DNA from 3 places in the Cellulomonas olei genome. Region 1 is predicted to be linked to each of the others. Evidence: predicted binding sites of a transcription regulator. Region 1 holds the regulator's gene; each other region holds the start of a gene.
What was found. Region 1 encodes Rex, which represses fermentation and respiration genes when NADH is low (regulators of the CRP and FNR family bind a similar motif). Its sites were predicted from a motif close to CTTGTGAANNNNTTCACAAG; they were not measured.
Positions count from the first base shown of each region.

Region 2: pflB (formate C-acetyltransferase) is a predicted target of Rex. The motif match lies at 4,758-4,777, and genes of this name have one in related genera.
Region 3: adhE (bifunctional acetaldehyde-CoA/alcohol dehydrogenase) is a predicted target of Rex. The motif match lies at 3,877-3,896, and genes of this name have one in related genera.

Region 1 is NZ_JBCLVN010000028.1:10,907-18,365, reverse strand. It holds gene AAHH18_RS10345 (LacI family DNA-binding transcriptional regulator) at 1-738, shown strand, start outside; gene arfA (arabinosylfuranosidase ArfA) at 832-2,337, shown strand; gene AAHH18_RS10335 (GNAT family N-acetyltransferase) at 2,388-2,948, opposite strand; gene AAHH18_RS10330 (HAD family hydrolase) at 2,945-3,772, opposite strand; gene AAHH18_RS10325 (glutaredoxin family protein) at 3,807-4,112, shown strand; gene AAHH18_RS10320 (redox-sensing transcriptional repressor Rex) at 4,122-4,796, shown strand; gene AAHH18_RS10315 (YceI family protein) at 4,885-5,439, opposite strand; gene AAHH18_RS10310 (MarR family winged helix-turn-helix transcriptional regulator) at 5,604-6,137, shown strand; gene AAHH18_RS10305 (histidine phosphatase family protein) at 6,199-6,855, shown strand; gene AAHH18_RS10300 (TlpA family protein disulfide reductase) at 6,852-7,459, shown strand, end outside.
Region 2 is NZ_JBCLVN010000004.1:79,272-86,730, reverse strand. It holds gene AAHH18_RS01895 (3-hydroxyacyl-CoA dehydrogenase NAD-binding domain-containing protein) at 1-1,412, shown strand, start outside; gene pflA (pyruvate formate-lyase-activating protein) at 1,443-2,372, opposite strand; gene pflB (formate C-acetyltransferase) at 2,462-4,729, opposite strand; gene dxs (1-deoxy-D-xylulose-5-phosphate synthase) at 4,999-6,897, opposite strand; gene AAHH18_RS01875 (glycogen debranching N-terminal domain-containing protein) at 7,029-7,459, opposite strand, start outside.
Region 3 is NZ_JBCLVN010000036.1:21,059-28,517, forward strand. It holds gene AAHH18_RS12005 (LacI family DNA-binding transcriptional regulator) at 1-378, shown strand, start outside; gene AAHH18_RS12010 (HAD family hydrolase) at 407-1,174, shown strand; gene AAHH18_RS12015 (glycoside hydrolase family 65 protein) at 1,171-3,684, shown strand; gene adhE (bifunctional acetaldehyde-CoA/alcohol dehydrogenase) at 3,965-6,691, shown strand; gene AAHH18_RS12025 (hypothetical protein) at 6,841-7,341, shown strand.

The DNA.
Region 1 (7,459 bases):
GAGCAGACCAGCGGCAGCCGGGAGCGCGAGCTCGAGGTGCTGCACGGTCCGCGGCGGCACCTCACGGACGGGCTGATCTTCTCCCCGCTGGCCCTGGGCCCGCAGGACCACGACGAGTTCGCGGTCGACGTCCCGATCGTGCTGCTCGGCGAGCGGATCTTCGGGGGGCCGGCCGACCACGTGACGATGGACAACGTGGCGGCGGCCCGCGCCGCCACCCGGCACCTGCTGGGGCTGGGCCGCCGCCGCATCGCGGTGGTCGGCGCGCACGAGGGCGAGGACATGGGGTCGTCGGCGCTCCGCCTGCGCGGCTACCGCGAGGCGCTGGCGGAGGCGGGCGTGCCGTACGACCCGGCGCTGGTCGCGGAGGCGGGGACGTGGCACCGGGCGACCGGTGCGGAGGCGATGCGCCGCGTGCTGGACTCGGGGGTGGCGGTCGACGCCGTGTTCGGCCTGAACGACGCCCTGGCCCTGGGGGCCCTGCACGAGCTGCGCCTGCAGGGGTACGCGGTGCCGGACGACGTGGCCGTGGTGGGCTTCGACGACGTGGACGACGCGGCGTTCGCGTCCCCGGCCCTGACGTCCGTCGCACCGGGGCGCGAGCAGATCGCGCAGACCGCCGTGGACCTGCTGCTGGCGCGCGTCGCCGGCACCGCGCCCGGTGAGCCGGTGCAGGTCGTGGCGGACTTCGAGCTGGTCGTGCGGGAGTCGACGGCGGGCTCCGCCGCCCTCGTCTGACGCGGGCAGGGCCGCCGGTTGACGCGGTGGGTCCCGGCTCGGCAGGATGGGTAGTACAACGATGAAGAGACGTCAGCGAAGGAGCTGCGCCGCATGCCGACCGTCACCCTCACCCTCGACCCCGCGTTCCGCGTCGGTCCCGTCCGCCGCGGCACCTTCGGCGCCTTCGTGGAGCACCTGGGCCGCTGCGTGTACACGGGCATCCACGACCCGGGCCACCCCACCGCGGACGCCGACGGGTTCCGCGGCGACGTCATCGAGCTCACCCGCGAGCTCGGCGTCTCCACGGTCCGCTACCCCGGCGGCAACTTCGTCTCCGGCTACCGCTGGGAGGACGGCGTCGGCCCGCGCGAGCAGCGTCCCCGCCGGCTCGACCTGGCGTGGCACTCCACGGAGCCGAACCTCGTGGGCGTCGACGAGTTCATGCGCTGGACGAAGGCCTCCGGCACCGAGGCGATGATGGCCGTCAACCTCGGCACCCGCGGCGTCCAGGAGGCGCTCGACCTGCTGGAGTACTGCAACGTCAAGGGCGGCACCGCGCTGTCCGACCAGCGCCGCGCGAACGGCGCGCCCGACCCGTACGGCATCCGCATGTGGTGCCTCGGCAACGAGATGGACGGCCCCTGGCAGGTCGGCCACAAGACCGCCCTCGAGTACGGCCGGCTCGCCGCCGAGACGGCGCGGGCCATGCGGATGGTCGACCCCGGCCTCACCCTCGTGGCCTGCGGGTCCTCGGGCGTCGGCATCCCGACGTTCGGCGAGTGGGAGCAGATCGTGCTGAGCGAGACCTACGAGGAGGTCGACCTCATCAGCGCCCACGCGTACTACGCCGAGGAGGACGGCGACCTCGGGTCGTTCCTGGCGTCCGCGATGGACATGGACCACTTCATCGAGTCCGTGACCGCGGTCGCGGACGGCGTGCGGGCGCACAAGAAGCTGTCCAAGCGGATCCACATCTCGTTCGACGAGTGGAACGTCTGGTACCAGAAGCGCGCGGAGTCGGTCCCGCCCTCGGGCGACGACTGGCCCGTCGCCCCGGTGCTGCTCGAGGACAAGTACAACGTCGCGGACGCCGTCGTGGTCGGCAACCTGCTGATCTCGCTGCTGCGGCACACCGACCGCGTGCACTCCGCGTCGCTCGCCCAGCTCGTCAACGTGATCGCGCCGATCATGACCGAGCCCGGCGGGCGCGTGTGGCGGCAGACGACGTTCCACCCGTTCGCGCAGGCGTCCCGGTACGCCGCGGGCGACGTGCTGCAGGTGGCCGTCGAGGCGCCGACGTACGAGACCGCGAAGTTCGGGGACGCGCCGCTGGTCGACGCCGTCGCGACGCGGGACCCGGACACCGGTGCCGTCGCGCTGTTCGCGGTGAACCGCTCGACCACGCAGACCGTGACCCTGGAGGTCGACACCCGCGCGATCCCCGGCCTGCAGGTGGTCGAGGCCACGAGCCTGTCGAACCCCGACCACACGTGGGTGGCGACGGCGGACGACGACACGTCCGTCGCGCCGCGGCCCAACGCGACGGCGGCCGTCGACGGCGGCCGGCTCACCGTCCAGGTGCCGCCGGTGTCGTGGAACGTGGTGCGCCTGGCCTGAGCCGGGACGACGCGGGGCGCGGCCGGCACGCCGGCGGCGCCCCGCGTCGGTCAGAACGGCCGGTGCAGCACCAGGTCGTCGTGCCGCTGGTCGCCGACCTGGAACGTCCGCGTCCCGACGACGACGAACCCGGAGCGCCGGTAGAACGCCTGCGCCCGCAGGTTCTCCCCGTTGACGCCCAGCCAGACGCCGGCGGCGCCCCGGGCGCGAGCGACGTCCAGGCTCGCGGCCATGAGCTCACGGGCGACGCCGCCGCCGTGCCGGCCCGCCAGCACGTAGCACTTGCTGAGCTCGACCGTCGGGCGCAGCGGGACGACGGCGGCGACCTCCGGCGCGTACGGCTCGCCGGCCACCAGCAGCGTGTAGCCGACCAGCTCGCCGTCGTCGTCCGCGACGAGCACGTCGCGCGCCGGGTCGGCCAGGTGGTCCGCGAAGTGGGCGGTCGTCAGGTGCGCCGCGACGAAGGCGGCGTGGTCCGCCGGGGCGGACGACGGCGGGCACGCGAGCGGGAACGTCGCGGCGGCGAGCCCGGCCACCGCGGCGGCCTCGTCCGGGCGGGCCCGGCGCACGGTCGCGCCGGGACGGTCCGGCGCCGGACCGACGGCGCTCACCGGCCGGCCCAGCGGGCCCGCAGCGCGCGGCGGACGGCGCGCACGACCAGCCCGACCACCCACACGGACCCGGCGACGGTCGCCGCGTCGACGCCGCGCCGGGTGGCGTTGCGGCGGCCGCGGAACTCCCGCACCGGCCAGCCGACCTCGGCCGCGTGCCGCCGGAGCCGCCCGTCGGGGTTGATGGCGCACGGGAAGCCGACCTCGGACAGGATCGGCACGTCGTTGGTGGAGTCGCCGTACGCGAACGACTGCGACAGGTCCACGCCCTCCCGCTCGGCGAGCGCGCGCACCGCGGACGCCTTCGCCTTGCCGTGGAGCAGGTCGCCGACCAGGCGGCCGGTGTAGAAGCCCTCGCGGTGCTCCGCCACGGTGCCGATCGCCCCGGTGGCGCCCAGGCGCCGCGCGATGAGGTCGGCGATCTCCACGGGGGTCGCGGTCACGAGCCACACCTGGTGGCCGGCGCGCAGGTGCTGGTCGAGCAGCCGCTGGGTGCCGGGGAAGATGCGCAGCGCCAGCACCTCGTCGTAGATGTCCTCCGCGATCGCGACGACCTCCGCCACGGACCGGCCCTGCATGATCTCGAGCGCCCGCTCCCGGACCTCGTCGATCTGCTGCCGGTTCTCCCCGAACGCGAGGTAGCGCGCCTGGTGCCCGGCGAACCGCACGATGTCGGAGCTGCGGAAGAACCCGCGCCGGTACAGGCCGACCGCCAGGTGGAACGAGCTGGCGCCCCGGATGATCGTGTTGTCGACGTCGAAGAAGGCGGCCACCCGGCCCGGCTGCACGGCGGCGCCGGTGTCGGGCTCGGAGGGCTCGGGCACGCCGCCACTGTAGCCAGATGCCTACGCTCGTGCCGTGCAGCCCACCGGCCCTCTCGTCCCCGTCAGCCCCGTCCCCGCGCGCGTGGTGCTCTACGTCCGCGCGGGCTGCCACCTGTGCGACGACGCCCGCGCGGTGGTCGCCGCCGTGGCCGCCGAGCGCGGCGCGACGTGGGCCGAGGTCGACGTCGACGCCGGGGGCGTGGTGCCCGACGGCCGGTCCCTCGCGGACGTCCACGGCGAGCTGGTGCCGGTGGTCGAGGTGGACGGCGCGCGGGTGGGCTACTGGCAGATCGACGCCGACCGCCTGCGGGACGCGCTGGCAGCGCCGCCGACCGCCTAACCTGGGGGGGTGCGAGCCCTGCCGCCGACCACCGTCGCCCGCCTCCCCGGATACCTGCGCTCCCTGGGTGGCCTCGCCTCGGAGGGCGTGACCACCACCTCGTCCGACCAGCTCGCGGAGCTGGTGGGCGCCTCGCCCGCGCAGCTGCGCAAGGACCTGTCCTACCTCGGGGCGGGCGGGCGCCGCGGCGTGGGGTACGAGGTCGACCACCTGCGCAAGCAGATCGCCGGCGCGCTCGGCATGGCCGAGGAGCGCCAGCTCGTCATCGTCGGCATCGGCAACCTGGGTCACGCGCTCGCCACGTACTCCGGGTTCGCGGACCGCGGGTTCGTGCTCGTCGGCCTGTTCGACACGCACGCGGACCTGGTGGGGACGCGCGTCGGCGGCCACGTGGTCCAGCACGTCGACGAGCTGGAGCGCGTCATCGACGAGACGGAGGCCAGCGTCGCGGTCGTGGCGACGCCGGGCTCCGCCGCCCAGGCGACCACCGACCGGCTCGTCGCGGCCGGCATCACCGGCATCCTCAACTTCGCGCCCCGCACCGTGCGGGTGCCCGACGGCGTGGACGTGCGGGAGGTGGACCTGGGGTCGGAGCTGCAGATCCTCGGGTTCCACGCGCGGCAGCGGGCCCGTCGTCCCGCCGCGGCTCCCGCCGCCGAGCCGGAGCCGGTCGCGGCGGACTGATCCCGGCACCGCACGGGACCCCGGACGTGCACGAGGGCCCGGTCGCGGCAGGGGGTGCGCGACCGGGCCCTCGTGGACCAGGGGGAGGTCAGGCCTGCTTGATGGCCGAGACCTCGAGGGAGATGACGACCTTGTCGCTCACCAGGACGCCGCCGGCCTCGAGGGCCGCGTTCCAGGTGATGCCGAAGTCCTTGCGGGAGATCGTCGTGGTGGCGGAGAAGCCGGCGCGCTGGTTGCCGAACGGGTCGGTGGCCGCGCCGCCGAACTCGACGGCCAGGTCGACGGACTGCGTCACGCCGTGGATGGTCAGGTCGCCGGTGACGACGTAGTCGTCGCCGTCGGGGCGCACGGCGGTGGAGGTGAAGGTCCACTCGCCGAAGGTCTCGACGTCGAAGAAGTCGGCGCTCTTGAGGTGGCCGTCGCGGCCGGCGTCGTTGGTGTTGATCGTCGTCGGGTCGAGCGTCGCGGTCACGGCGGACAGCGTGAGGTCCTCGGCGACGGTGATCGCGCCGGAGGTCACCGCGACGGTGCCGCGGACCTTGGAGATGCCCGCGTGGCGGACCGTGAAGGACGCCTCGGTGTGCGAGGGGTCGAGGGTCCAGGTGCCGGCGGTGAGACCGGTGGGCAGCGTGGTGACGGACATGGTGCCTCCTGCATTGGTTGAAGCGTCAACTGCGGTTAGTTGAGATTTCTACTACACTGCGGACGAGGGCGCAACACCTGTGGGACGATCAGCGACCGACGTCACAGTGCGGGCCCGTGCGACCGCGGCAGCCCGCCGGGGACGCCCCGGGAGGAGGACCGGCGATGAGCAGCGCCACGGAGCAGACCACGCGCGCGACGCGCGCCCACGACGACGTCCGCTGGCTGTCGGCGGACGAGCAGCAGGCCTGGCGCGCGTACCGCGACGGCACGGCCCGGCTGATGGACGTCCTCGCGCACGACCTCGAGGAGCAGACCGGGCTGTCGCTCGGCGAGTACGAGGTCCTGGTCCGGCTGTCCGAGGCGCCCGGACGCACGCTGCGCATGTCCGAGCTGGCCGGCGAGCTCGCCCACTCCCGCAGCCGGCTCACGCACACCGTGCGCCGCATGGAGGCCGACGGGCTCGTCGAGCGCGCGCCGTGCCTCGAGGACGCGCGGGGCGTGAACTGCACCATGACGGACACGGGCTGGCGCCGGCTCGTCGAGGCCGCCCCCGCGCACGTCGAGTCCGTGCGCGAGCGCCTGGTCGACGTGCTCACCCCGCAGCAGCTCCAGGCGCTCGGCGACGCGATGGCCGCCGTCGGCGCCGCGCTGCAGGCCGGGTGCGCGGCCGCCCTGGCGGACGCCGGGCGCGCGTAGCCGGCGGACGGCGGCCACCGGCCCGGCCCGAGCACCCAGCCGGGTTTGCGAGACTGACCCCATGGTCGCGACCACCATCCACCTCATGCGCCACGGCGAGGTCCACAACCCCACCGGCGTCCTGTACGGGCGGCTGCCCGGCTACCACCTGTCCGCGCGCGGGCAGCAGATGGCCGAGCGGGTGGCGGCGTACCTGGCGGGCGACCTCGGCTCGCCGCGCCGCGACGTGACCGTGCTGGTCGCCTCCCCGCTGCAGCGCGCGCAGGAGACCGTCGCGCCGATCGCCGCGGCCCTCGACCTGCCCGTCACGACCGACGAGGGCCTGCTCGAGGCCGAGAACCGCTTCGAGGGGCTGACCTTCGGCGTCGGCGACGGCTCCCTGCGACACCCGCGGCACTGGCCGCTGCTCGTCAACCCGTTCCGGCCGTCCTGGGGCGAGCCGTACCGGCAGCAGGTCGCGCGCGTGCTCGGCGTCGTCGACCGCGCCCGCGAGGCCGCGCGGGGCCACGAGGCGGTGCTCGTCAGCCACCAGCTGCCGATCTGGGTCACGCGGCTCGCGCTCGAGGACCGTCGCCTGTGGCACGACCCCCGCCGGCGCCAGTGCTCTCTGGCCTCCCTGACGTCCCTCGTCTACGAGGACGACCGCCTCGTGCGCGTGGGCTACACCGAGCCGGCGGCCGACCTGCTGCCGGGCGCCTCCGCCGTGGCGGGCGCATGAGGGTCCCCGCCAGGCCGCGCGCCGCCGCGCTCGCCGCCGCCGTCGCCGTCGCCGTCGTCGCGCTCGCGGGCTGCTCCGCGGGCGGCGGCACCGGCACGGGGTCCGGCGACGACGTGCCCGACCAGGGCTACGTCTCCGGCGACGGCTCGGTGACCCAGTGGGAGCCGGGGGACCGCCAGGGCCCGGTCGAGGTCGCCGGGTCGGACTTCGCCGGGGACCCGGTCGACACCGCGGACTGGCGGGGCGACGTCGTGGTGCTCAACACCTGGTACGCGCAGTGCCCGCCCTGCCGCGAGGAGGCGCCGGACCTCGTGGCGGTCGCCGAGGACTACGCCGACCAGGGTGTGCACGTGCTCGGCATCAACGGGGTGGACGACGCCGGGGCGGCCGAGTCGTTCCAGGACGCCTTCGACGTCCCGTACCCGAGCATCGACGACCGGGAGAAGCGGGCCGTCGCCGCGCTCCAGGGCGTCGTGCCGATCCAGGCGACCCCGACCACGGTCGTGCTCGACCGCGAGGGGCACGTCGCCGCGCGGGTCGTGGGCCTCGTGGAGGGCTCGACGCTGCGGGCCCTGGTCGACGAGGTGCTGGCCGAGGACGCGCC
Region 2 (7,459 bases), on a different contig from region 1:
ACCGGCGTGGCGCAGCCGTCCCGCCGGTGCCGCCCGGGGAGGCGGACCCGGTCGCCCGGGCCGCGGCCGTGCTGGACGCCCGGCTGCACGGCGCCGCCCCGGCGTACGCCCACGTGCTGGACCTGCTCGCGCGGGCGGGCGCGCGCGACCGGGACGCCGGCTTCCGGGCGGAGGACGACGCGCTCGCCGCGCTCCTCGTGTCCGACCAGGCGCGCGCCGCCCTCTACGCGGCGGAGCTCACGGGCCCCGGCTCGCGCCGGGCCGCGCGCACGGACGGGCCCGGCACCGACCCGCGTCCCGTGCGGTCCGTCGGCATCGTCGGCGCCGGCCTGATGGCGGCGCAGCTCGCCGTGCTGCTCGGGTCCCGGCTGGACGTGCCGGTCGCGATGCGCGAGGTGGACGAGGAGCGCGCCGCGGCCGGGCGGCGGCGCGTCGAGGACCTGGTGGCGCAGGCCGTGGACCGGGGCCGGCTCGACGAGGACGCGGGCCGCCGGCTCGTCGACCGGGTCCGCGTCGGCACCGACCTGGCGGACCTCGCGGGCGCGGACCTCGTCGTCGAGGCCGTGACCGAGGTGCTCGACGTGAAGCGGGCCGTGTTCGCCGAGCTGGAGCAGCGGGTGCGCCCGGACTGCGTGCTGGCCACGAACACGTCCGCGCTGTCGGTGACCGCGATGGCCGACGGGCTCGCCCACCCCGGGCGCGTCGTCGGGCTGCACTTCTTCAACCCCGTCGCGCAGATGCCGCTGGTCGAGGTCGTCGCGGCCGGCGCGTCCGACGCCGCGTCGCTCGCCACCGCGGTCGACGTCGCCCGGCGCGCCGGCAAGACCGTCGTGCGGACCACCGACCGGCCCGGGTTCGTGGTCAACCGCGTGCTCCTGCGGATGCTCGCGGACGTCCTCGCCGCGGTCGCGGACGGCACGCCCGTCGAGGTCGCGGACGCCGCGCTGCGGCCGCTCGGCCTCCCGATGTCCCCGTTCGCGCTGCTGCAGCTCGTGGGCCTGCCCGTGGCGCGGCACGTGCTGGTCACGCTGCACGACGAGCTCGGCGACCGCTACCCCCTGTCGCCCGGGCTCGACCGCCTCGTCGAGCAGGGCCGCACGGTCACGCGCACCGGTCCGGCCGGGCTCCCCGAGGTGGACCCGGCCGTGCAGGACGCGTTCGGCCCGGCCCGGGGCGGCGACGGCCACGCGGTGCTGGAGCGCGTCGCCCGCGGGCTGGCCGAGGAGATCGGCCTGCTGCTCGCCGAGGGCGTCGTCCCCGGGCCGGAGCAGGTCGACCTGGCGATGCTGCTCGGTGCGGGCTGGCCGGCGCACCTCGGCGGCATCTGCCCGTGGCTGGACCGGGAGGGGTGGTCCGAGCGGGTGCTCGGGCGGCGGCTGCTGGCGCCGGGCGTCGCGTCCGCGCCGGCGTGAGCGCGGGCCCGGCCGCTCCTCGGCCGCGGCTCAGAAGACGGTGAGGCCCCGGTCCCGGAACTGCCGGCGCACGCGGGCGACCAGCTCGGGGCTCGGGGGCTGGGTGTCCTCGAGCTCGTAGGCCATGCCGAGGCTCGCCCACTTGTCGCGGCCCATCTGGTGGAACGGCAGGACCTCCACCCGGGTGACCGTGTCGAGCGTCGCGACGTAGTCGGCCACGGCGTCCACGTTCTCCGGGGCGTCGGTGAGCCCGGGCACGAGCACGAACCGGACCCAGATCTCCGTGCCGCTGGCGGCGACCCGGCGGCCGAAGTCGAGCGTGGGCTGCAGCTCGCGGCCGGTGGTCCGCCTGTAGGTCTCGGGGATGCCGGACTTCACGTCCAGCAGCACGAGGTCGATGTCCGCCAGCATCTCGTCCGTGCAGTGCGCGCCGAGGTAGCCGGAGGTGTCGATCGCCGTGTGGACGCCGAGCTCCTTCGCGCCGCGCAGGATGCGGGCGACGAACGCCGGCTGCATGAGCGGCTCGCCGCCGGAGATCGTCAGCCCGCCGCCCGTGACCTCGAACACCGCGCGGTACCGGGCGATGCGGCGCAGCAGCTCTTCGGCGAGCACGGGCTCCCCGCGGCGCATCTCCATCGTGTCGGGGTTGTGGCAGTACAGGCAGCGCAGCGGGCAGCCGGCGAGGAACGTCGTGAGCCGTGTCCCGGGGCCGTCGACAGCGGTGACGAGCTCCCACGAGTGCAGCGAGCCGAGCTCGCCGGCGCGCATCTGCGCGAACTTCTCGCTGCGCTCGGCGGCCGAGACCTCGAGCCCGGCGGTGCCGGCGGAGGACCGGTGGTGCGAGCCGCCGACCACCGGCACGCCGAGCTGGATCACCGGGGCGCCGACCTCGCCGCGGACGTCGCCGCCGTCGGGGGCGGAGGCGCAGGCCGGGACCTCGTGCTCGACGGTGCTGGTCATCTCGGCCTCCTCCGGTGCGGTCGTGCGGGGTGGTGCGGGGCGGGTGCCCGGCCGGGTCTGCTCCCCCGGCCGGGCACCCCGCGTGCGGGTCAGAGCCCGCCGTGGAACGTCCGGGACAGCACGTCGAGCTGCTGCTCGCGCGTCAGCCGGACGAAGTTCACGGCGTAGCCGGACACCCGGATGGTGAGCTGCGGGTACTTCTCGGGGTGCTCCATGGCGTCCTCGAGGGTGTCCCGGTTGAGGACGTTGACGTTCAGGTGGTACCCGGAGGACACGTTGTACGCGTCCATGAGGCCCACCAGGTTCGCCACCTGCTCGTCCTTGGTGCGGCCGAGGCCCGAGGGCACGACCGTCGAGGTGAGCGAGATGCCGTCCATCGCCTCGGAGTACGGCAGCTTCGCGACCGACATCGCGGAGGCGAGCATGCCGTGCGAGTCGCGCCCGTTCATCGGGTTGGCGCCCGGGGCGAACGGCTCGCCGGCGCGGCGGCCGTCGGGGGTGTTGCCCGTGGCCTTGCCGTAGACGACGTTCGACGTGATGGTCAGCACCGACTGGGTGTGCAGGGCGTTCCGGTACGTCTTGTGGTGGCGGATCTTCTCCATGAAGGCCTTGGTGATGCCCACGGCGATGTCGTCCGCGCGGTCGTCGTCGTTGCCGTACTTCGGGTAGTCGCCCTCGATGACGTAGTCCGTCACCAGGCCGTCCTCGTCCCGCACCGGCGTGACCTTGGCGTACTTGATGGCCGACAGCGAGTCCGCGACGACCGACAGGCCGGCGATGCCGCACGCCATGGTCCGCAGGATCGTCCGGTCGTGCAGGGCCATCTCGAGGCGCTCGTACGCGTACTTGTCGTGCATGTAGTGCACGCAGTTGAGCGCGTCGACGTAGGTCTCGGCCAGCCAGTCGAGCAGCTTGTCGTACTTCGCCGCGACGTCGTCGTAGTCCAGCACGTCGCCCTCGACCGGGGCGCTGACCGGCGCGACCTGCTTGCCGGAGACCTCGTCGCGGCCGCCGTTGATCGCGTACAGCAGCGCCTTGGCGATGTTGACGCGGGCGCCGAAGAACTGCATCTGCTTGCCGACCCGCATCGGGGAGACGCAGCACGCGATGGCGGCGTCGTCGCCCCAGGAGGTGCGGATGAGCTCGTCGGACTCGTACTGGATCGCCGAGGTGTCGATCGAGACCTGCGCGCAGAACTTCTTGAAGCCCTCGGGCAGCCGGTTGCTCCACAGCACGGTCAGGTTCGGCTCCGGGGCCGGGCCGATGTTGTAGAGCGTCTGCAGGAACCGGAACGACGACTTGGTGACCAGCGGCCGGCCGTCCTCGCCGATGCCGCCGATGGACTCGGTGACCCAGGTCGGGTCGCCGGAGAACAGCGAGTCGTACTCGGGGGTGCGCAGGAACCGCACGATGCGCAGCTTGATGACGAAGTCGTCGATGAGCTCCTGCGCGAACTCCTCGGTGATCGCACCGGAGGCGAGGTCGCGCTGGAGGTAGACGTCGAGGAAGGTCGAGACCCGGCCCAGCGACATGGCCGCGCCGTTCTGCTCCTTGACGGCGCCGAGGTAGGCGAAGTACAGCCACTGCACGGCCTCGCGGGCGTCGGTGGCCGGCTTGGAGATGTCGTAGCCGTAGGAGGCGGCCATCTGCTTGAGCTCGACGAGCGCGCGGATCTGCTCCGCGTTCTCCTCGCGGTCGCGGATGATGTCCTCGACCGACGGCTCCATGTCCATCTCGTGCCGCTCGAGGCGCTTGCCCTCGATCAGCGCGTCGATGCCGTAGAGCGCGACGCGGCGGTAGTCGCCGATGATCCGGCCGCGGCCGTAGGCGTCCGGCAGTCCGGTGATGATGTGCGAGGAGCGGGCCGCGCGGACGTTCGGCGGGTAGACGTCGAACACGCCGTCGTTGTGCGTCTTGCGGTACGTCGTGAAGATCTTGGCGACCTCGGCGTCGACCTCGTAGCCGTAGGTCTCGAGCGACTTCTCGACCATGCGCCACCCGCCGTTGGGGATCATGGCGCGCTTCAGCGGGGCGTCGGTCTGCAGGCCGACGATGAGCTCGTTGTCCTGGTCGATGTAGCCCGGCGCGTGGGACACGATGGTCGACGGGGTGTGGTTGTCGATGTCGTACACGCCCTTGGCGCGCTCCTCCGGGAACATCGCGCTGAGCTTCGCCCAGATGCCCGTGGTGCGCTCCGTCGGGCCGGCGAGGAACGCCGAGTCGCCCGTGTACGGGGTGTAGTTGCGCTGGATGAAGTCGCGGACATCGATCCCGTCACACCAGGGTCCGGTGACGAAACCGCTCCAGGCACCCGCGGTGGCGTCGGTGCCGGACTGGGGTACTGCGGTGGTGGACATGTGATGCTCCCTCGCTGAGGACGTCGTACTCGTGACGCTATTCACGAGGTCATGGGATGTCTTGGGACCGAGGTCCCAACCCGCGCCCGACCAGCGGGAACACGGACGTGACGGTGCTCACGTGGGCGCGCGCGCGACGCACCCGGCCCTGTCACGTCACCCGTTCCCGGCCCCGCGCGCGCGTGCCGCCCGACGAGGTTGCAGCAGGTGCGGGGTTCGCGCGCGGGAACCCCGCACCTGCTGCAACCTCGACGCAGCGCGGGGAGCGGTCAGGGGGTGGCGAGGGCCGCGAGGACGTCCCGCGCGATGTCCGGGGCCGTGAGGCGCAGGGACGTCAGGAGCTCGTCGCGGGACGCGTGCTCGAGGAACCGGCGCGGGACGCCGAACGCCTGCACGGGCGTGCCGATGCCGGCGTCCCGGGTGCGCAGCGCGAGCGCCGAGCCGATGCCGCCCTCGCGGACGCCGTCCTCCAGGGTGACCGCGTGGTCGTGCTCCCCCACCAGCTTGACCAGGGCGGCCGGCACGGGCAGGACCCACCGCGGGTCGACCACGGTCGCCCGCAGCCCGTGGGCGGCCAGCAGCTCGCCGAGCGCGAGCGCGGTGGGAGCCATCGCCCCGACGGCGCACACCAGGACGGACCGCTGCTCGCCCGGCACGGCCGGGTCCGCGGTGCCGCCGTGGCGGGCGAGCACGTCCACCCCGTCCACCTCGTCGACCGCCGGCAGCGGGTCCGGCAGCGCGCCCTTCGGGTACCGCACGACCGTGGGGGCGTCGTCCACGTCCACGGCGGCGCGCAGGGCGGCCCGCAGCGTGTCGCCGTCGCGCGGCGCGGCCAGGCGCAGCCCCGGCACGACGCCGAGCACCGCCAGGTCCCACATGCCGTTGTGGCTGGCGCCGTCGTCCCCGGTGAGCCCCGCGCGGTCGAGCACGAACGTCACGCCGGCGCGGTGCAGCGCGACGTCCATGAGCACCTGGTCGAACGCCCGGTTGAGGAACGTGGCGTACACCGCGACCACGGGGTGCAGGCCCGCGTAGGCCATCCCCGCGGCGGTCGTGACGGCGTGCTGCTCGGCGATGCCCACGTCGAACGTCCGGTCCGGGAACTCGGCCGCGAACGGCGCGAGGCCGACCGGGTTGAGCATCGCGGCGGTCAGGGCGACCACGTCGGGGCGCCGGCGCCCGATCCGCACCACCTCGTCCGCGAACACGCCCGTCCAGCCGAACCGCGACGGCGCCACCGGCAGGCCGGTCTCCGGGTGGATCTGCCCGACCGCGTGGAACCGGTCCGCCACGTCCTGCTCGGCGGGGCTGTAGCCGCGGCCCTTCTCCGTGATGACGTGCACGATGACGGGGCCGCCGAACGCCCGCGCGCGCTGGAGCGCGAACTCGACGTCCGCGACGTCGTGCCCGTCGACGGGGCCGATGTACTTGAGGCCGAGGTCCTCGAACATGCCCTGCGGCGCGACGACGTCCTTGATGCCCTTCTTCAGGCCGTGCAGGGCGTCGTACGCGAGCCGCCCGGGCGGCCCGGAGCGCTTGAGGGTGCGCTTGCCCCAGGACAGGACGGTCTCGTACCCGCGGGTGGTGCGCAGGGCGTCCAGGTGCAGGGCCAGGCCGCCGATGGTCGGCGCGTACGAGCGGCCGTTGTCGTTCACCACGACCACGAGCCGGCGGTCCGTGCCGTCCGCGATGTTGTTGAGCGCCTCCCAGGCCATGCCGCCCGTGAGGGCGCCGTCGCCGATCACCGCGACCACGTGCCGGTCGTCGCGCCCGGCGAGCGCGTCGGCCCGCGCGATGCCGTCCGCCCAGGACAGCGCCGTGGACGCGTGCGAGTTCTCGACGACGTCGTGCTCGGACTCCGCGCGGCTCGGGTAGCCCGACAGCCCGCCGCGGTGGCGCAGCCGGCCGAAGTCGCGCCGGCCGGTCAGCAGCTTGTGGACGTACGCCTGGTGCCCGGTGTCGAACACCAGGGTGTCCCGCGGCGAGTCGAACACGCGGTGCAGCGCCAGCGTGAGCTCGACGACGCCGAGGTTCGGGCCGAGGTGCCCGCCGGTCCGCGACACCTGGTCGACCAGGAACGCGCGGATCTCGGCGCTGAGCGTGCGCAGCTGCGGGTGGCTCAGGTCGCGCACGTCCGCGGGCGAGTCGATCCGGTCCAGCAGTCCCATCCGTCCACCGCCCCGTCGCCGTCGTGCCGCGCAGGGGGGTCCGCGGGCACGAGGGGTCCACGATACGACGCCCCCGCGGCCCGCGGCCGCCCCCGCGCCGCGCCCGTCGCCGGCCCGGCCCCGGCGCCGGCTCAGGCCGTGCGGACCTCCACCGGCGCGTCGGTCGCGACCTCGGCCCGGCCGTCCGCGCCGACCCGCACGGCGAGCGGCCGCCCGGCCAGGCGGAGCCCCTCCACGGCCACGGCACCCAGCGGCGCGGGCGCGGGCGGCCGCACGTCGAGCCGCCCGCCCGGGACGTCGGGCCGCAGCCCGAGGGCGGCGCCCAGCACGGACACCGCGGCGGCCGCGGACCACGCCTGGGGCCGGCACGCGGCCGGGTACGGGACGACCTGCGGGACGGTGCCGCGCGGGTCGCCGCCGTACAGCTCGGGCAGCCGGTCGTCGAAGCCCTGGGCGGCGGCCAGCAGGCCCTCCGCGAGCGCGGCGGCCTCGCGGGCGTGCCCGGCGCGGGCGAGCCCCTGCACGACGATCGCCGTGTCGTGCGGCCACACCGCTCCTCCGT
Region 3 (7,459 bases), on a different contig from region 1:
TCGCTCGCCCGCCCCGGGGAGGCCCCGACGGCGTTCGTGTGCGCCTCCGACGTCCTGGCCCTCGGGGTGCTGGACGCGGTGACCGACGCCGGCGCCACCCCCGGCCGGGACGTGGCCGTCACGGGCTTCGACGACTCCGACCTGGCCTCGCTCGCGCGTCCCGGGCTGACGAGCGTCCGGCAACCCCTCACACTGGTGGCGCAGATCCTCGTCGAGCAGGTGCTGGACCGGCTCGGCGTCGACCTCGGGCACCCGCCGGCCCCGGCCGGCCCGGTCGCCCCGGAGCTCGTCGCCCGCGCGTCCAGCGCCTGGTCCGTCCCCGCGGTCCCCGTCGTCCGCAGGACCCCCGCAGACCCCGTCACCCCCGCCCCCCGCTGAACCCCCGAGCACCCTGGAGCACCCGCCCGTGGCACCCGCCCCCGACCGCCCCTCCGCGGTCCTCGACGGCCTCGACGCCGTCCTGTTCGACCTCGACGGCGTCCTGACGCCGACCGCCGTCGTGCACATGCACGCGTGGGAGCGGCTGTTCGCCCCGCTGCTGGAGGAGCGCGGCGCGGCGCCGTACACCGACGCCGACTACTTCGCGCACATCGACGGCAAGCCGCGCTACGAGGGCGTCCGGTCGCTGCTGGCGTCCCGCGGGATCGAGCTGCCGTGGGGGGACCCGGCCGACTCCCCCGACGCCGCGACTGTCTGCGGCCTCGGCAACCGGAAGAACGCCGTGTTCACGCAGGTGCTGGAGTCGGAGGGCGTGACGCCCTACCCCGGCTCGGTGCGGCTCGTGGACGCGCTGATCGCGGACGGCCGGGCCGTCGCCGTGGTGTCGAGCAGCCGCAACGCGGTGCCCGTGCTGGCCGCGGCGGGCCTCACCGACCGGTTCCCCCTCGTGGTGGACGGGCTGGTTGCGGCCGAGCGCGGCCTGGCGGGCAAGCCCGCACCGGCGACGTACCTGTACGCCGCGGACCAGCTCGGCGTGCCGCGCGAGCGCGCGGTCGTCGTCGAGGACGCCGAGTCCGGCGTCGCCTCCGGCCGTGCCGGGGACTTCGGGCTCGTCGTGGGCGTGGACCGGGGCGCGGGCGCCGCGGTCCTGCTGGAGCAGGGGGCTGACCTGGTGGTGGACGACCTCGCGGAGCTCGTCACCACGTCCGACGACCCCGAGAGCACCCTGCCGTGAACCCCACCTCCCTGTTCACCCCCGACCCCCTCGACCGGCACCGGTTCCCGAAGGACGAGTGGCGGCTGCGCGAGACGCGGCACGACGCCCGTGACCTCGGCCGCACCGAGACCCTGTTCGCGGTGGGCAACGGCTACCTCGGCATGCGCGGGAACGTCGAGGAGGGCCGCGACAGCCACAGCCACGGCACCTTCATCAACGGCTTCCACGAGACGTGGCCGATCCGGCACGCCGAGGAGGCGTACGGCTTCGCCCGGGTCGGCCAGACGATCGTCAACGTGCCGGACGCGAAGATCCTGCGCCTGTACGTCGACGACGAGCCGCTGCTGCTCACCGTCGCCGACCTGCACGAGTACGAGCGGACCCTCGACTTCCGCGACGGCGTCCTCTACCGGGACCTGGTCTGGCAGACGCCGTCGGGCAAGCGCGTGCAGGTGCGCAGCCGGCGCATGGTGTCGTTCGCCGAGCGGCACCTGGCCGTCATGACGTACGAGCTCACGATGCTCGACGCCGACGCGCCCGTGGTGGTGAGCAGCCAGATCCTCAACCGGCAGGACGGGCAGGACGAGTACCACGTCCGCGCGGCCGCGATGGGCGAGGGCTTCGACCCGCGCAAGTCCGAGACGCTCAGCGAGCGGGTGCTGGAGCCGCGGTCGCACTGGGGGTCCGACGGCCGCTACGTGCTGTCGTACCGCACGGCGGCGTCCGGCATGACCCTCGCGGTGGCGGCCGACCACAGCATCGAGACGGAGAACGAGGTCGAGGAGCTCTCGCTCGTCGAGGAGGACCTGGCCAAGCACGTCTACCGCGTCGACGCGAAGCGGGGCCAGACCGTCCGCATCACCAAGGTCGTCACGTACCACTCGTCGCGCGGCGTGCCGGCGCGCGAGCTGGCGGACCGGTGCCGCCGCACCCTGGACCGCGCCGCCAAGGCCGGCGTCGAGCAGGCGTTCGCCGACCAGCGCGCGTGGCTCGACGCGTTCTGGGCGCGCTCGGACGTCGAGGTGCCGGGCCAGCCCGAGCTGCAGCAGGCCATCCGCTGGAACCTGTTCCAGCTCGCGCAGGCCACCGCGCGCGCCGAGGGCAGCGGCATCGCGGCGAAGGGCCTGACCGGCTCGGGGTACAGCGGGCACTACTTCTGGGACACCGAGATCTACGTCCTGCCGTTCCTCAGCTACACCTCCCCGCGCGTGGCCCGCAACGCGCTGCGGTTCCGCTACACGATGCTGGACGCGGCGCGCCGCCGGGCCGCCGAGCTCAACCAGAACGGCGCGCTGTTCCCGTGGCGCACCATCAACGGCGAGGAGGCGTCGGCGTACTACGCGGCGGGCACCGCGCAGTACCACATCGACGCGGACATCGCGCACGCCGTGCGGCAGTACGTCGCCGCCACCGGGGACGACGGGTTCCTGGCGCGCGAGGCCGTCGACGTCCTGGTCGAGACCGCGCGCATGTGGGCGGACCTCGGGTTCTGGCGCGGGACCAACGGCGACGCGTCGTTCCACATCCACGGCGTCACGGGGCCCGACGAGTACACGACCGTGGTGAACGACAACCTGTTCACCAACGTCATGGCCCGCGCGAACCTGCGCGGGGCGGTCGAGGCCGTCGAGCGGCTCGCGCACGAGCACCCGGCGGAGCACGCCGCGATGGCCGCCCGGCTGCGCCTCACGCAGGACGAGCTGGACGAGTGGGCGCACGCCGCGGAGCGCATGCACATCCCGTTCGACGAGCGCCTGGGCATCCACCCGCAGGACTCGCAGTTCCTCGAGAAGGAGCTGTGGGACCTGGCGAACACCGACCCGGCCAAGCGCCCGCTGCTGCTCTACTACCACCCGCTGGTGATCTACCGGTTCCAGGTGCTCAAGCAGGCCGACGTGGTGCTGGCCCTGTTCCTGCAGGGCGACCAGTTCACGCCGGAGGAGAAGCTGGCGGACTTCGACTACTACGACCCGCTGACCACCGGCGACTCCACGCTGTCGGCCGTCGTGCAGTCGATCGTGGCCTCCGAGGTCGGCTACCAGGAGCTCGCGCTGCGGTACTTCACGTCGGCGCTGTACGTGGACCTGGCGGACCTGCACCACAACACGTCCGACGGCGTGCACGTGGCCTCGCTCGGCGGCGTGTGGAGCGCGCTGGCGTGCGGGTTCGGCGGCATGCGCGACCACGAGGGCGTCGTGTCGCTCGACCCGCGGCTGCCGGAGGTCTGGGACGGGCTGACGTTCCGGATCACGCTGCGCGGCACCCGGGTGCGCGTCGACGTCCGGCACACCGAGCTGCGGCTGACCGTCGAGGACGGCGACACCGCGGACCTCGTCGTGCGCGGCGAGCACGTGAAGGTCACGGCGGGCGACCCCGTGGTGGTGCACCTCGACCCGGCGCCGCGCCTCATCGGCACGCCGACGGTGCGCGACATCGAGGGCACGCGCCGCGCCGACGGCACGCTCATGACGGCGACCGTGCCGGACCACCCGACGGTCGTCACGCCGCCGCCGCTGCCGCACGACTGAGCCGCCGCGCGGGGCGCCGCACGACGCCCCGCGCACGCGCCGACCACCAGGCCCGTCGTCCCGGATCCCCGGGGCGGCGGGCCTCGTCGTGCCGCACGGCGCCGCGTCGTCGCAGGTCACGGGCTCGCCGGGTGAGCACGGAGCGGGTGGCGGACCTGCCGGACCTAGGTCCCCGGGACTCCGGTCCCAGACTTTGTGAATTCTTTCTCGATATCGTCGTCCACGTGAGGTCGACGGAGCCCTTACACCCCCACCTCATCGGACCACCCGGGAGAACCCCGTGACCATCACGACGAGCACCGACACCGCGGCCGCCATCGACCAGCTGGTCGCCGGCGCCACCAAGGCGCTGGCGGAGTACGCCCGCTTCACGCAGGAGGACGTCGACCGGCTGGTCAAGAAGGCCGCCGTCGCCGCGCTCGACCAGCACGGCCAGCTCGCCGAGCTGGCGGTCGAGGAGACCGGCCGCGGCGTCTTCGAGGACAAGGCCGTCAAGAACATCTTCGCCTGCGAGCACGTCACCAACTCGATGGCGTCGCTCAAGACCGTCGGCGTCATCAGCCGCGACGAGATCAACGGCATCACCGAGATCGCCGAGCCCGTCGGCGTCATCTGCGCGATGACCCCGGTGACCAACCCGACGTCCACCGCGATCTTCAAGTCGCTCATCGCGCTGAAGACCCGCAACCCGATCATCTTCGCGTTCCACCCGAACGCCCAGAGGTCCTCCGTCGCCGCGGCGCGGGTCGTGCGGGACGCGGCGATCGCCGCCGGCGCCCCCGAGAACTGCATCCAGTGGGTCGAGACCCCCTCGATGGAGGCCACCGGCCTGCTGATGAACCACCCCGGCGTCTCCACCATCCTGGCGACCGGCGGCAACGCGATGGTCCGCGCCGCGTACTCCTGCGGCAAGCCGGCCCTCGGCGTCGGCGCGGGCAACGTCCCGGCCTACATCGAGAAGACCGCCAAGCTCAAGCGGGCCGTCAACGACGTGGTGCTGTCCAAGTCGTTCGACAACGGCATGATCTGCGCCTCCGAGCAGGCCGTCATCCTGGACGACGAGATCTACGACGCCGCCCTCGCGGAGTTCGCGGTCCTGCACGCCTACCGCGCCACCAAGAAGGAGAAGGCGCTCCTCGAGAAGTTCATCTTCGGGGTCGAGGCCAAGGGCAAGAACTGCGCCGACGCCAAGCTGAACCCGACCGTCGTCGGCAAGTCCCCGCAGTGGATCGCCGAGCAGGCCGGCTTCTCCGTCCCCGCCGAGACGTCGATCATCCTCGCCGAGGTCGGCTCCGTCGGCCCGAACGAGCCGCTGACGCGCGAGAAGCTCTGCCCCGTGCTCGCCGTGCTGCGCGCCACCTCCACCGAGCAGGGCATCCAGCTCGCCGAGCAGATGGTCGAGTTCGACGGCCTCGGCCACTCCGCCGCGATCCACACCCAGGACGAGGCGCTCACCGAGGAGTACGGCAACCGCGTCAAGGCGATCCGCGTCATCGCGAACGCCCCCTCGTCGCTCGGCGGCATCGGCGACATCTACAACGCCTTCATCCCGTCGCTCACCCTCGGCTGCGGCTCCTACGGCCACAACTCGGTGTCGAACAACGTGTCGGCGATCAACCTCGTCAACGTCAAGCGCGTGGGTCGGAGGAACAACAACTTGCAGTGGTTCAAGGTCCCGGCCAAGACGTACTTCGAGCCGAACGCCATCCGCTACCTGACCGACATGGCCGACGTCGAGCGCGTCACCATCGTCACCGACGCCACGATGACCACCCTCGGGTTCGTCGACCGCGTCCTGGACGTCCTGAACCGCCGCGGCAACCACGTGTCGGTCCAGATCATCGACCAGGTGGAGCCGGAGCCCAGCGTCAAGACGGTCCAGGCCGGCGCGGCGCAGATGCGGCACTTCCGCCCCGACACGATCATCGCGCTCGGCGGCGGCTCGCCGATGGACGCGGCCAAGGTCATGTGGCTGCTGTACGAGCACCCGGAGATCGTGTTCTCCGACCTCAAGCAGAAGTTCTTCGACGTCCGCAAGCGCGCCTTCAAGTTCCCGGTGCTCGGCGACCTGGCCAAGCTGGTCTGCATCCCGACCACCTCGGGCACCGGCGCGGAGGTCACGCCGTTCGCGGTCATCTCCGACCCCGACGCGGGCAAGAAGTACCCGCTGGCGGACTACGCGCTCACCCCGACGGTCGCGATCATCGACCCCGTCCTCACCTCGAAGATGCCGCGCTCGCTGGCCGCCGACTCCGGCTTCGACGCCCTGACCCACGCCACCGAGGCGTTCGTCGCGGTGTACGCCAACGACTTCACCGACGGCATGGCGCTGCAGGCGATCCGCCTGATCTTCGACAACCTCGCGCAGTCCGTGAACGGCGACCCGGCCGACCCGGCCACCAAGGCCGCCCGCGAGAAGATGCACAACGCGGGCACCATCGCCGGCATGGCGTTCGGCAACGCGTTCCTCGGCATCGTGCACGCGATGGCGCACGTCATCGGCTCGACGTTCCACCTGGTCCACGGCCGGACGAACGCCACGCTGCTGCCGCACGTCATCCGGTACAACGGCCAGATCCCGACCAAGCTCACGAGCTGGCCGAAGTACGAGCACTACGTCGCCCCGGAGCGGTTCCAGCAGATCGCCCAGATGCTGGGCCTGCCGGCCGAGACCCCGGAGCAGGGCGTGGAGTCCTACGCCCTGGCCATCGAGGCGCTGCGCGCGAAGGTCGGCATCCCGTCGTCCTTCCAGGCGCAGGGCGTCGACGAGCAGGACTTCCTGTCCCGGCTCGACGAGGTCGCGATGGGCGCGTACGAGGACCAGTGCGCGCCGGCGAACCCCCGCATGCCGATGCGGGCGGACATGAAGGACATCATGACTGCGGCCTACTACGGCACCTCCGTCGCCGAGGTGCGTGGCCGCCGCGAGCAGCAGGGTGCGACGAGTGACGCGCCCGCCGGGGCGGGGGCCCCGGCCGAGGAGAGCGCCACGGTCGCCTCCTCCTGACCCACGGTCAGGCTGCTCGCCGAGCGCCCCGCCCGCGATCGTCCGCGGGCGGGGCGCTCCTCTGCGTCCGGGCGGTCCCGGCGCCGCGGCTCCCAGCCGGGGGCCAGGCGCGCCTGGCACAATGACCGGTCCCCGACGAGGAGGCCCTCATGACCACCCGCCGCCACCGCGCCGCCCTGGCCGCCCCGCTCGTGCTGGGCGCCCTCCTGCTCGGCGCGTGCTCCGAGGCGCAGGACGTCGCCTCGCAGGCGCAGTCCGCCGTCGACTCCGCGCGCGACGCCGCCGGCCGGATCGGCGAGCTCGCCGACGCCGCCCGCGAGCGCGTCGAGTCCGCCCGCTCCGCCGTCGACGACGCCCGCACCCGGCTGTCCGAGCTCGACGCCGGCGCCCGCGCCGCCGCGCAGGACGCCGTCGACCAGGCGAGCACCGCCGTGGACGACGCCACGACCGCGCTCGCCGACGCCCGCGAGCAGGGCTCCGCCGCCACGCAGGAGCAGCTCGACTCCGCCCGGTCCGCCCTCGACTCCGCGCGCAGCGCCCTCGACGGGGCGTCCACGCAGGTGGACGACGCGACCGCGGACGCCCTGGACCGGCTCGCGCAGCAGGTCGAGGAGCTGAGCCGCCAGGTGGAGCAGACCGAGCAGGGCTGAGGCCCGCGGGGGCGACGACCCCCGCGGGCGAGGGGCGCCGCCGGCCGGCGCGCCCGACTCACCCGGGCGAAGGACCCTCGACCCCTTCAGCCACGCGCCACCGTGCCGATGTCCCCGG